Regions from separate parts of the Stenotrophomonas sp. GL_111 genome, predicted to be linked through region 1. Evidence: predicted binding sites of a transcription regulator. Region 1 holds the regulator's gene; the other holds the start of a gene.
What was found. The regulator FliA, encoded in region 1, starts transcription of late flagellar genes. The targets are predictions, from matches to a motif close to TAAAGTTTNNCNNNCNNNGGCCGATAA.
Positions count from the first base shown of each region.

Region 2: the regulator FliA is predicted to act here: its motif matches at 3,599-3,625, upstream of AC3IPM_RS18090 (GGDEF domain-containing protein).

Region 1 covers NZ_CM174421.1:2,024,789-2,031,046, forward strand. Annotated here, with positions in the region: gene AC3IPM_RS09300 (flagellar motor protein) at 1-688, opposite strand, end outside; gene AC3IPM_RS09305 (chemotaxis protein CheA) at 832-2,655, opposite strand; gene AC3IPM_RS09310 (protein phosphatase CheZ) at 2,660-3,274, opposite strand; gene cheY (chemotaxis response regulator CheY) at 3,274-3,666, opposite strand; gene AC3IPM_RS09320 (RNA polymerase sigma factor FliA) at 3,683-4,429, opposite strand; gene AC3IPM_RS09325 (MinD/ParA family ATP-binding protein) at 4,426-5,313, opposite strand; gene AC3IPM_RS09330 (AAA family ATPase) at 5,300-6,258, opposite strand, start outside.
Region 2 covers NZ_CM174421.1:4,062,460-4,068,717, forward strand. Annotated here, with positions in the region: gene pdhA (pyruvate dehydrogenase (acetyl-transferring) E1 component subunit alpha) at 1-20, shown strand, start outside; gene AC3IPM_RS18070 (alpha-ketoacid dehydrogenase subunit beta) at 13-1,080, shown strand; gene AC3IPM_RS18075 (SH3 domain-containing protein) at 1,082-1,435, shown strand; gene AC3IPM_RS18080 (dihydrolipoamide acetyltransferase family protein) at 1,432-2,811, shown strand; gene AC3IPM_RS18085 (Rossmann-fold NAD(P)-binding domain-containing protein) at 2,909-3,547, opposite strand; gene AC3IPM_RS18090 (GGDEF domain-containing protein) at 3,684-5,246, shown strand; gene AC3IPM_RS18095 (RNA polymerase sigma factor) at 5,290-5,817, shown strand; gene AC3IPM_RS18100 (hypothetical protein) at 5,828-6,258, shown strand, end outside.

The DNA of each region.
Region 1 (6,258 bases):
GGGCGATGGAGATCAGCCCTTCGATGATCATTTCGCGGTCGCGGCTGTTGTGGTGGATCACGCTTTTGAGCTTGGCCGAGACCGGCAGGAACAGCAGGTTGGCCGAGGCGATGCCATAGATGGTGGCGGTGAACGCCGCGGCGATGCCGTGGCCGAGCTTGCTCGGGTCGGCCAGGTTCTTCATCACCGCGATCAGGCCCAGCACCGCGCCGATGATGCCCAGCGTGGGCGCGTAGATGCCCATGCCCTCGAACACCTTGGAGGCGGCCAGGTCCTGGTGTTCCTGGCTGCTCAGCTCGATTTCCATCATGTGCCGGATGGTTTCCGGCTCCACGCCGTCCACCAGCAGCTGCAGGCCCTTGCGCAGGAACGGATCGTGCTGCGCATCGACCTGTGCTTCCAGGCCGAGCAGGCCCTGGCGACGGGCGATGTTGCTCCACTCCACGATCTTCTGGATCAGCTCGCGGCGGTCGCTGCTCGGCGGCAGGATGACCCAGCGCACGATTTTGAAGGCGTGTTTGAACACCGCCGGCGAGGTGTGCAGCAGGATCGAGGCGATGGTGCCGACGATGACGATCACGAAAGCCGCCGGCGACCACAGCGATGCCAGACCGGCGCCCTTGAGGATGCTGCCGCCGACCAGTGAGGCCAGGGCGAGGAAAAGTCCAATGAGGCTGAGTCTGTCCATGGGTCCGTTATCGGCTTGTGTGAATGGGACTTGAGACGCCGACGGGGTCAGGTGCTACGGCGGTCACACTTTGTTGGGGCAGCCGGGCATGGCCCGGCTCTACCTTTTCTCAGCCGGGCATGGCCCGGCGCTACCTTTCTCAGTCAACGCAGGCCGTCGACGTCGAGGATCAGTGACATGCGGCCGTCGCCGATCAGGGTTGCGCCGGCGTAACCGCGCAGCCCGCGCAGGGCCTTGGGGAGCGGCTTGATCACCACTTCCTCGCGCCCGCGTACCTGGTCCACCACCAGCCCGAAGCGTGCCTCGCCGGCCTGCAGCACCACGATGGTGAGCAGCGGCGATGCGGCCGGTTCCACCGCCAGCCAGTGGCGCAGGTCGACCAGCGGCAGGGTGTGAGATTTGCGGTCGAGCACAGCACGGCCGTCGAACCAGCCCAGCGAGGTGTTGGGGGCATGCAGCACCTCCATCACGCGGGCCAGGGGCAGGGCGTAGACGTCCTCACCGGCCTGCACCAGCAGGGTCGGCAGGATCGCCAGCGTCAGCGGGACGCGGATCATGAAGCGGCTGCCACGGCCCAGCTCGGACTGGATCTGGATCTGCCCGCTGAGCTCGCGGATGCGCGACTGCACCACGTCCATGCCGACGCCGCGGCCGGAGATGTCGGTCACTTCCTGCTTGGTCGAAAAACCGGGCAGGAACACCAGGTGCAGGCATTCCTCGCTGGTCAGGCGGGCGGCGGCTTCCGGGTCGATCAGGCCCTTCTCGCGCGCTTTCTGGCGCAGGCGCTCCGGGTCGATGCCGGCGCCGTCGTCCTGCACCTCGATACTGACGTAGTCACCTTCCTGCTGGGCCGACAGGCGGACATGGCCGTTGCGCGGCTTGCCCTGGGCTTCGCGCAGCTCGGGGGTTTCCACGCCATGGTCGATCGCGTTGCGCACCAGGTGCACCAGCGGATCGGCCAGGGCCTCGACCAGGTTGCGGTCCAGCTCGGTTTCGGCGCCGACCAGCTCCAGCTCCACTTCCTTCTTCAGGTTGCGGGCAACGTCGCGGGCTACCTTGGGGAAGCGCGAGAACACCTTGCCGACCGGCTGCATGCGGGTGCGCATCACCGCCGACTGCAGGCGCGCGGTGGCGATGTCCAGGGTGGACACCGCACGGTCGAGCTCTTCGTCATGCAGGCGCGCACGCAGGGTCTTGAGCCGATTGCGTGACAGCACCAGTTCGCCGATCAGATTGACGATCGCATCCAGCCGCTTGGTATCCACGCGCACGGTGTGTTCGGCCTCGGCCACCGGCTTGTTCGCGGCCGGTTTGCCTGCAGGCGGTGCAGCGATGGCGGCGCGCGGGGCAGCGGCGGGCGCGGCGGCCACCGCTTTGGCGCCGGGGACCGCGCCGCCGTGCAGCTGGTCCAGCAGGGCTTCGAATTCGTCTTCGCCGATCAGGCCGTCGTCGGCTTTTTTTTCAGCGGCCACCGCGGTCGGTGCGGCGCCGCCGTGCAGCTGGTCGAGCAGGGCTTCGAACTCGTCATCGGTGATCAGCTCGCCGCTGAGGGGGGCAGCCACGGCGGCGGCCGGGGCCGGGGTAGCCGGGCCGTTGACGTCGAACTGGGCGATCAGCTCCGGCGGTGCGTAGCCAGGCTCGGTACCGGCCGACACCGAATCGAGCATCGACTGCAGGTAGTCCAGCGACTGCTGGGCGGCATCGAAGTGATGCGCCTGCAGGGTGGCCTTGCCCGAGCGCGCCATGCCGAGGGTTTCCTCGGCGGCATGGCACAGTTCGACCATGGCCTGGATGCCGAGGAAGCCGGCACCGCCCTTGAGCGTGTGGAAGCCGCGGAACACCGCATTGAGCTGGTCGCTGTCCTGGGGCGACTGCTCCAGCGACACCAGCTGTTCGCCGAGGCGATCCAGGATCTCCTGGGCCTCGAGGATGAAGTCGGCAGCAATATCGTCTGGAACAGCACTCATAGGATTACAGCCCCAGATCCGAAAGCAGGTCGTCGGCGTCCACCTGCGACACCTGATGGCGGTCCAGCCCGGACACGGCCGGGCCGGCCAGGCCGTTGTCGCGCTTGTGCGCGGTGTCATCCTGCGGCGGCAGGCCGAGCGCACCAAAACCTTCGTGGACCCGGCGCACGATGCCGACCACACGGCGGATGATCTGCCCGGTCAGGTCCTGGTAGCTCTGGGTCAGGGCGATTTCGGTGAGGTTGTGGCGGATCCGGTCCAGCTGCTGGTCCTGGTCGGGGGTGAGCCCGTTGGCGCGCAGCTGTTCGGTCAGCGCCCGGCATTCCTCGGCCAGGTCCAGGGTGCGGTGGGTGGCCTGTTCGGTCATCGCCACCACGTGGTCCAGACGCGCGCAGGCATCGTCCAGCTCGCCGGCTTCACTGGGCAGGCTGGGCAGTTCGCCCAGCGCCTGGCCCAGCTCGCGGGCAAGCCGGTTCAGCCCGGCCATCATCGGCTGGGTACGCAGTGCGGCCAGCGCGTCGATCTCCTGGCGCCAGCCGGCCTCGTCACCGCTTTCCAGCGCGGCCAGGGCGTCCTGCAGGCGCTGCACCAGCGCGGATTTGTCGCTGAGGGTTTCCATCAGGCGCTCGCCGCCAGACGTTCGAAGATCTTGCCGAGCTTTTCTTCCAGGGTCTGCGCGGTGAACGGCTTGATGATGTAGCCGTTGACGCCGGACTGGGCTGCTTCGATGATCTGTTCGCGCTTGGCTTCAGCGGTAACCATCAACACCGGCAGGGTCTTGAGCTTGGCATCGGCGCGGATCGCCTTGAGCAGGTCGATACCGGTCATCACCGGCATGTTCCAGTCGGTGACCACGAAATCGAACGGCTGGCTCTGCAACAGCGCCAGCGCGGCATGCCCGTCCTCGGCTTCGGCCGTATTGGTGAAGCCCAGATCGCCCAGCAGGTTCTTGACGATACGACGCATGGTCGAAAAATCGTCGACGATCAGGATACGCATGTTCTTGTTCAAAGCACTTTCCTCGGTCTTAATTGTTTTCGAGGCCGGCGTCGGCCGCCTCGAAGATCTTCAGTCGGCCACGCAGGCGCAATACCGCCTGGCCATGGATCTGGCAGACGCGCGACTCGCTGACACCGAGTACCGCGCCGATCTCCTTCAGATTCAGTTCCTGCTCGTAGTACAGCGACAGCACCAGCTGTTCGCGCTCCGGCAACAGCCCGATCGCGTTGCCCAGCTCGCGGCCGAATTCGCCGCGCTCCAGCACCTGCTGCGGGGTCGGGCCACCCTGGGCGACGGTATCCAGTTCGCCCTGGTCTTCAATCCGTGATTCCAGGCTGAGTACCTGGCCGCGTGCGGCGTCTTCCATCAGGCGCAGGTAGTCGGGCAGGGGCATCTCCATCGCCGCGGCCACTTCGGTGGCGCTGGCGGCGCGGCCGGTGCTCTGCTCCAGCCGACGGATGGTGGAGGCAGCGTCGCGGGCACGCCGGTGTACCGAGCGCGGCACCCAGTCGCCACGGCGGATCTCGTCGATCATCGAACCGCGGATGCGGATCGAGGCATAGGTTTCAAACGAGGCGCCCTGGTCGGCGTCGTAGCTGCGCGAGGCCTCGATCAGGCCCATCATGCCGGCCTGGATCAGGTCATCGACCTCGACACTGGCCGGCAGGCGCGCGGCCAGGTGGTGGGCGATGCGCCGGACCAGGTCGGAGTGCTGGGCAATGCACTCGTTGGCGGCGGTGCGTTGCACCTCTTTGTATTGTGCGGCGCCTTTCATGCGGTCACCCCGCGTTGCTTGAGGATGCGTTCCAGGAAGAATTCAACGCCACCGCGCGGCTCGGTCGGGGCCTGCCAGCGGGCGGTACGGCGGGCGATCTCGATGATCGCCTGTGCGGCCGGGCTGGACGGGTAGGCCTTCACCACCGGCTGCTGGCGTTGCACCGACAGGCGCAGCCAGTCGTCCTGCGGCACGCAGCCCAGGTAGTTCAGCGAGACATCGGCGAGGAACTTCTCGCAGACCCGGCTCAGCTTCTCGTACAGCACGCGGCCCTCGTTGGGGTCGCGCACCATGTTGGCCACCACCTGGATGCGGTCCACCCCGCGCTCGCGCGAGAGCACCTTGATCAGGGCGTAGGCATCGGTGATCGAGGCCGGCTCGTCGCAGACCACCACCACGGTGTCCTGGGCGGCCTGGCAGAAGGTCAGCACGCCGTCATTGATGCCCGCCGCGGTGTCCACCACCATGATGTCCAGCTCGCGCTCCAGTTCGGAGAACACGTTGACCAGGCCCACGTGCTCGGCCGGGGCCAGCTCGGCCATGTGGCGGCGACCGGACGCGGCCGGCACCACCAGCACGCCACCGGGGCCTTCGATGATGACCTCCTCCAGCGTGCAGCGCCCGGCGACCAGGTCGGCCAGGGTCACCTTGGGCTGCAGGCCCAGGATCACATCGATGTTGGCCAGGCCCAGGTCGGCATCCAGCAGCAGGGTGCGTTTGCCCATGTCGGCGAGCGCCACGGCCAGATTGGCCGAAACGTTGGTTTTGCCCACGCCGCCCTTGCCGCCGGTGACGGCGATGGTGCGGACCGGGCCCAGCGGCTGGCTACGGGTAGCCGACAGCGGGAAGGTCTTGGTCAGCTTGGCGTACTCACGCGACGGCATGGTTCAACTCCGGGTTGCAGGGCATATCGGCCGCGCGGCGCAAATCTTCAAGGCGAAGTACAAGATTGGCCGCACTGGCCCGGTGCAGGTCTTCAGGAACGTCCTGGCCATCGGTGACCCAGGTGATCGGCAGGCGGTGGTCCACGGCCACCGACAGTGCGCTGCCGAAGCGGCCGGTTTCATCCAGCTTGCTCAGCACCACACCCTGCGGGTTGGCGGCGCTGAAGCGGCGGACCACCTCGTCCATGTCGCCGAAACTGGTGTTGGCCGGCAGCACCAGCAGGGTGCGGATCTGCTCGGCGGCGCGCAGCCACTGCAGCTGGGCGGCCAGGGCACGGTCGCGCGGGCCCAGCCCGGCGGTGTCGATCAGCACCAGCTTGTAGTCCTTCAGACGTTCCAGCAGCTGGTTCAGGTCGCTGCCGCTGCTGGCCTCGTGCACCGCGATGCCGAGCTGGCGGCCGAAGCCGTACAGCTGCTCGCGGGCGCCGATGCGGCCGGTATCGGTGGTGACCAGGGCGACATCGCGGGCGGCGTGCTTCTCGGCGAAGCGCGAGGCCAGCTTTGCAATCGTGGTGGTCTTGCCGGCACCGGTCGGGCCGACCAGGGCGATGACACCACCCGCCTCGAGCGGGTCGACCGGGGCGATGGGCAGCTTCTTGGACAGCAGCCCCAGCATCAGCCCGCGGCCGCGGTGGGCTTCGGTGTCCAGCGGAATCTGCATGGCCACGTCGCGGCTGATGCCGGCGTCGAAGCCGTATTCGTCCATCAGGTCCAGCGCGGCGGCGCGCACCGGCGAACCGCGCAGGCGCTCGTCGGTGAAGCGGTGCATCTCGCGCTCGATGACCTGGCGCATGCCGGCCACTTCGTGACGCAGCTGGCGGATCTCTTCGTCATCGCGCGGCACCACCACCAGTTCGGGGGCGATGGCCGGCTGGGCAACGACGG
Region 2 (6,258 bases), 2.0 Mb from region 1:
TGGAGCAGCGCAATGGATGAGATCAAGCAGGGCGCCGCCAACGCGCAGACCAATGCTGCCGACAGCGCCGCCATCGCGCGCGGAGAAGAGACCATGACCACCACCCCGATCACCCTCATCGAAGCCATCACCCAGGCCCTGGCCTGGGAGCTGGAGCACGACAAGTCGGTGCTGGTGCTGGGCGAAGACGTGGGCGTGAACGGCGGCGTGTTCCGCGCCACCGCGGGCCTGCAGCAGCGCTTTGGCGCTGACCGCATCCTGGACACCCCGCTGGATGAAACCACGATTGCCGGCCTGACCATCGGCCTGGCCGCACAGGGCATGAAGCCGGTGGCCGAAGCCCAGTTCGACGGGTTCATGTACCCGATGGTGGACCACATCATCTGCCACGCCGCGCGCCTGCGTTACCGCACCCGTGGCCGCCTGCACTGCCCGATGGTGCTGCGCGTGCCGTGGGGCGGCGGTATCCGTGCGCCGGAACACCACAGCGAAGCCAACGAATCGATCTTCACCAACGTGCCGGGCCTGCGCGTGGTGCTGCCGTCCTCGCCGCAGCGCGCCTATGGCCTGCTGCTGGCCGCGATCCGCGACCCGGATCCGGTGATCTACATGGAGCCCAAGCGCATCTACCGCCAGTACAAGGAAGTGGTCGTCAACGACGGCGAAGCCTTGCCGCTGGACGTGTGCTTCGTGCTGCGCGACGGTACCGACGTGACCCTGGTGACCTGGGGCGCGCAGGTCAAGGAAGCGCTGGAAGCCGCCGACAAGCTGGCCGGTGAAGGCATCAGTGCCGAAGTGATCGACGTGGCCACGCTGCGCCCGTTGGACTTCGCCACCATTGCCGAATCGGTGGCCAAGACCGGCCGCTGCGTGATCGTGCAGGAGGCCCCGAAGACCGCGGGCTTCGGCGCGGAAATCGCCGCGCGCCTGGCCGAGGAATCGCTGTACGACCTGCTGGCACCGGTCGAGCGCGTCACCGGCTATGACACCCACATTCCGCTGTTCCGCCTGGAAATGAAGTACCTGCCCAGCGTGGAGCGGATCGTGAGCGCGGCCAAACGCGCCATCGCGGCAGGCTGAGATGCGGGCCCGCCTGCTAGGCCCGTACCGCAGCCAGTATCCCAACCCGCTCCGGTTCCGCACCGGCCAGATCGTCGAACTGGGTGTTCGTGACGAGGAATGGCCGGCGTTTGCCTGGGTACGCACCGATGACGGGCGTGCCGGCTGGGCACCGGTGGCGTGGTTGCAGCGGCTGGACGATGGTCGCGCAGAGGCCCTGCGCGACTACGACGCCCGCGAACTGGATGTGGACAGCGGTGAACTGGTCAAACTGCATCACGAACACGGTGGCTGGTGGTGGTCCGAGCGCGCGAACGGCGCGACGGGCTGGCTGCCGGCCCGCGATCTCGAACTGCTGGAAGAGAACTGCACATGAGTGAGAACAAGAACTTCAACCTCCCCGATCTTGGCGAAGGTCTGCCCGACGCCACCATCGTGGAATGGTTCGTCAAGGAAGGCGACGTGATCCGGCTCGACGAGCCGCTGGTCTCGATGGAAACCGCCAAGGCCGTGGTCGAAGTGCCCTCGCCGTACTCCGGCACGGTGCTGAAGCTGTCCGGTGGCCCGGGCGACATCATCCCGACCGGCAGCGTGCTGGCCCAGTTCGTGCTGGACCCGAACCTGCCGCAGCGTGCCGATGGCCAGGACACCGGCCACAGCCACGGGCATGCCGCCCCGGCAGCCGCCAGTGCACCGCCGCCGATTCCGGCCGCAGCACCGGTCGCCGCTGAAGAAGCCAAGCCGGCCGCCGAGCGTGATGACGCCGGTACCGTGGTCGGCGCGATGCAGAGCTCCAACGCCGTGCACGCCGAACAGGCTGTGGCGGTGGGTGGGGTCAAGGCCGTTCCGGCCGTGCGTGCCACCGCACGCAAGCTGGGCGTGGACCTCACCCGCGTGCGTGCCACCGGCACCGATGGCGCGGTGACCATGGCCGACGTCAAGCAGGCCGCCGCCGATGGCAGCGCGAAGCTCGGCGCGGCCCCGGTCCGTGCCGCTGTCGCCGCACCCGCACCTGCTGCGGCGGCTGCCGCGCCGGTACGCCAGGACGATGCGCGCACCTCGGTGTCGGCTGCGGGCCGCCCGATGCGCACGCAGCCGCCGGGCGTGGTCGCCAAGGGCCAGCCGGAACCGCTCAAGGGCGTGCGCCGCAACATGGCACGGGTGATGGCCGATGCGCACAGCAAGGTCGTGCCGACCACGCTGAACGACGACGCCGACATCCACGCCTGGGTCCCGGGCAACGACGTCACCGCGCGCCTGGTGCGCTCGATCGTCGCCGCCTGCCAGAAGGTGCCGGCGCTCAATGCCTGGTTCGATGGCGACGCGCTGACCCGCACCCTGCATGCACAGGTCGACATCGGCATCGCCGTGGATACCGACGACGGCCTGTTCGTGCCCGCCCTGCGCAACGCCGACATGCTCGATGCACGCGGTATCCGTGAAGGCGTCAACCGCCTGCGCGAGCAGGTGGAATCGCGTGCGATCGCCGCCTCCGAGCTGAGCGGTTACACCATCTCGCTGTCCAACTTCGGCATGTTCGCCGGCCGCTACGCGACCCCGGTCGTGGTGCCGCCGTGCGTGGCCATCGTCGGTGCCGGCCGTGCCCGCCACCAGATGACCCCGGTGATGGGTGGTGTGGAAGCGCACAAGGTGATTCCGCTGTCGGTGACGTTCGACCACCGCGCTGCTACCGGCGGCGAAGCTGCCCGCTTCCTGCGCGCGATGATGGATGACCTGGCCCTGGCCAGCTGATCCGGTAGCTGCCGACCGTTGGTTGGCAGGCAACAACGCAACGACAACGGCCACCGCGAGGTGGCCGTTGTCGTTTGGAAAGTGCGGCGTGTTTCCGCTAGCTCTGCACCAGCTCCGCCGAACCGATCACCCGCACCCGCGGCGCGGGACTCAAGGCTGCTTCCACCATCGTCTCGGCGATCAAATCGGCCGGGTTGATCCGGTACCGCCGCGGCAGCACCGGGCCGAGCACGCCCAGCACCAGGCTGGCCACGTGTTCACCGGCGCGGCGCTCGGTACGCTCACCACCGATCAGCCCCGGGCGCACCAGGGTCAGCGAGGACCAGCCCTGCTGGCGCAGGTCGGCCTCCAGTTCGCCCTTGACCCGGTTGTAGAAAATCCGCGAGGCAGGGTCGGCGCCCATCGCCGAATTCAGCACGAAGCAGCTGGCGCCGTGCAACTGCGCCAACCGCGCCACCTCGAGCGGGTAGTCGTGGTCGATGCGGGCGAAGGCCTCGCGGCTGCCGGCCTGTTTGATCGTGCTGCCGAGCGCGCAGATCACCGCATCCACCGCCCACCAGCGCGCGTTTTCGGGCAGCGCGGCGAAATCGACCACCGGGTTCAGCAGCGCCGGGCCGTGCTGGGCCAGCGGCCGCCGGGTGGGCGCCACCACCGCATCGCAGCGGGGGTCGTCGAGCAGCTGCTGCAGCACGTGGCCGCCGACCAGTCCGGTTGCCCCTACCAGCATCACTTTCATCGCACGCTCCTGCCCTCAACCTGACTACCATCCTGCCATGGCCGGGCCGGTTCAAGCCGGACCGGTCCGCGCCGATACTGTTCGCACTGTTCATTCCACCGGCCCCCGCGGCCATGCTCTGCCAAGGACCCGCCGCATGACCGAGCCGCACGACGCCTCCCCCAGCCCCGGCACCGCCGTGGGCCGGCTGCTGTCGCGACGGGCCTCGGCCACACGGCCAGTGGAGGACAGCCCGGCCCCGGCCGCCGGGCCCAAGGGCGGCTCCAGCGCGATGCTGCAGCGCCTGTTCGCCGGGATCGAGCAACCCGAGCCGCTGCTGGCCGCCTTCGCCAACGGCATGTCCACGCTGCCCGGGGAACTGGGTGACATGGGCCTGCGCCTGCAGTCGGCGCAGCGCAGCGCGGACTGGGTCAGCTACGGGCGGGCGATGCGCCAGCTGATCGACAAGTACATCCGCACCATCGAACAGGACAGCCCCGACGGCCAACCCGACAGCCTGCGCCTGCGCGAGCTGCTGCGGCATACCCTCGGGGTGACCGTGGCCAGCCTGCTGCAGAACATGCCCGAGCTGAAGGAAGAGCCGGCGCAGATCGCCGCCGCGCTGCACCAGTGGCACCCCGGCCAGCCGTTGCAGCCGCTCGAGCTGCGCCTGCGCGAGCTGTCGCACCAGATCGGGGTGCGCAGCGATGGCTGGCAGGAACAGCAGGAACTGCTGCTGAGCCTGTTCGACCTGCTGCTGGACAACATCGGCGAGCTGCTCGATGACAGCAGCTGGCTGCACGGCCAGGTGCATGCCGTGCGCGAACTGATCGGCGGGCCGCTGGACCGCGATTCGGTCGAGCAGGCGCGCGCCAACCTGCGCGAGGTGATCTACAAGCAGGGCCTGCTCAAGCAGGGCATCAGCGAATCCAAGGCGGCGATGAAAGGCCTGATGGGCGGCTTCATCGAGCGCCTGGACGGGATGGCGGTCAGCACCGGCGAGTACCACGACCGCATCAGCAGCTATGCGCTGGCCCTGAAGGAGGCGCGCAGCATCGCCGACCTCAACCAGCTGCTGCAGGACGTGCTGCAGGACACCGGCCGCGTGCAGGAGCAGGCGCTGCAGGCCCGCGACCATCTCGGCAATGCGCGGCGCGAGGTCGAGCAGGCCGAACAGCGCATCGCCGAGCTTGAACAGGAACTGCGCGATGTCAGCGGGCTGGTGCGTACCGATCCGTTGACCGGCGCGCTCAACCGGCGCGGCTTCGATGAACTGCTGGAACGCGAGCTGGCCCGTGCCAGCCGCCACGGGCACCCGTTGGCGCTGGCGCTGATCGACCTGGACGATTTCCACCAGACCAACAGCAGCCACGGCCACGCCGGTGGCGACACGGTGCTGCGCCACCTGGTGGCGGTGTGCCAGCTGCACCTGCGCAGCAGCGATGCGATCGCGCGCATCGGCGGCGACGAATTCGTGCTGTTGTTGCCGGAAACCCCGGCCGCTGACAGCATGTCCACCCTGCAACGGCTGCAGCGCTCACTGGCGCAGCGGCCGCTGTCGCTGGACGAACAGCGGGTGCCGGTGCACTTCAGCGCCGGGGTGGCGCAATGGCAGCCGGGTGAGGCGGGCGATGCGCTGCTGCGTCGCGCCGACACCGCGCTGTATGCGGCCAAGCGGGTCGGCAAGAACCGCGTCCATGCCGCCGAGCCGCCGCGCTGAACCGGTCTGTGATATCGGCCACGCCGGTGCGAATCACTTCTGCATGGGCCTGACCACCACCACCGCCGAACTCGACTCCCGCCAGCGCTTCAGCGCGCTGCTGGAGCAGCACCGCGGCATCGTACTGAAGGTCGCGCGCGGCTACTGCCACGATGCCGAGGAGCGCCTGGACCTGGTCCAGGACATCAGCATCCAGGCCTGGGCGGCGTTTGAGAGCTTCGATCCGGCCCGTGCGCGCTTTTCAACCTGGCTGTACCGGGTGGCGCTCAACGTGGCGATCTCGCAGCTGCGCCGACACCAGGTACGCCAGCGCCACCACGCCCCGTTGGACGAGGACGCACTGCCGGCCGGGGGTGATGCCTCCGCCGAGCAGCGCCATGCGCTGCGCCAGCTGGAAGCGGCGATCCGGCAGCTGCCACCGCTGGACCGCGCCCTGATGCTGCTGCACCTGGACGACCACGACCATCGCCAGATCGCCGAGATCCTGGGCATCAGCAGCGCCAACGTCTCCACCCGGCTGCACCGCCTGCGCCAGGCCCTGCGCGCCCGTTTCGATGTCCCCTCCCCCTGAGGCCACGGCCATGCACACCGATCCGCTCAAACAGCTCTGGGCACAACGCGACGACGATGCCAGCGACACCGACGCGGTGGCCCTGCAGGCCTGGCGCCAACACCACAACGCCCTGCACCGGCAGCTGTCCGGCTTTGGGCTGATGCAGGGGCTGCAGCTGGTGTTCTGGCTGGCGCTGGCCATCTACTGCGGCAGCGTCTGGTGGCAGCGGCCACCGCTGGCGGTCCTGCTCAGCGCGCTCGCCCTGCACGGCTACTGCATCGCGGTGATCATCGCCAGCGTGGCCCGGCTGCGTCTGCGCCAGCAGCTGCAGCCCGACCAGCCGGTGCTGGCGCAGTCGCGGCACCTGGCTGCGCTGCGCTGGCAGACCGCACTGGGCGAGCTGCTGCTGGGGCTGCCGTGGTGCTGGTTGTGGCTGTCCGTGCCGGTGTTGTTGTTCTG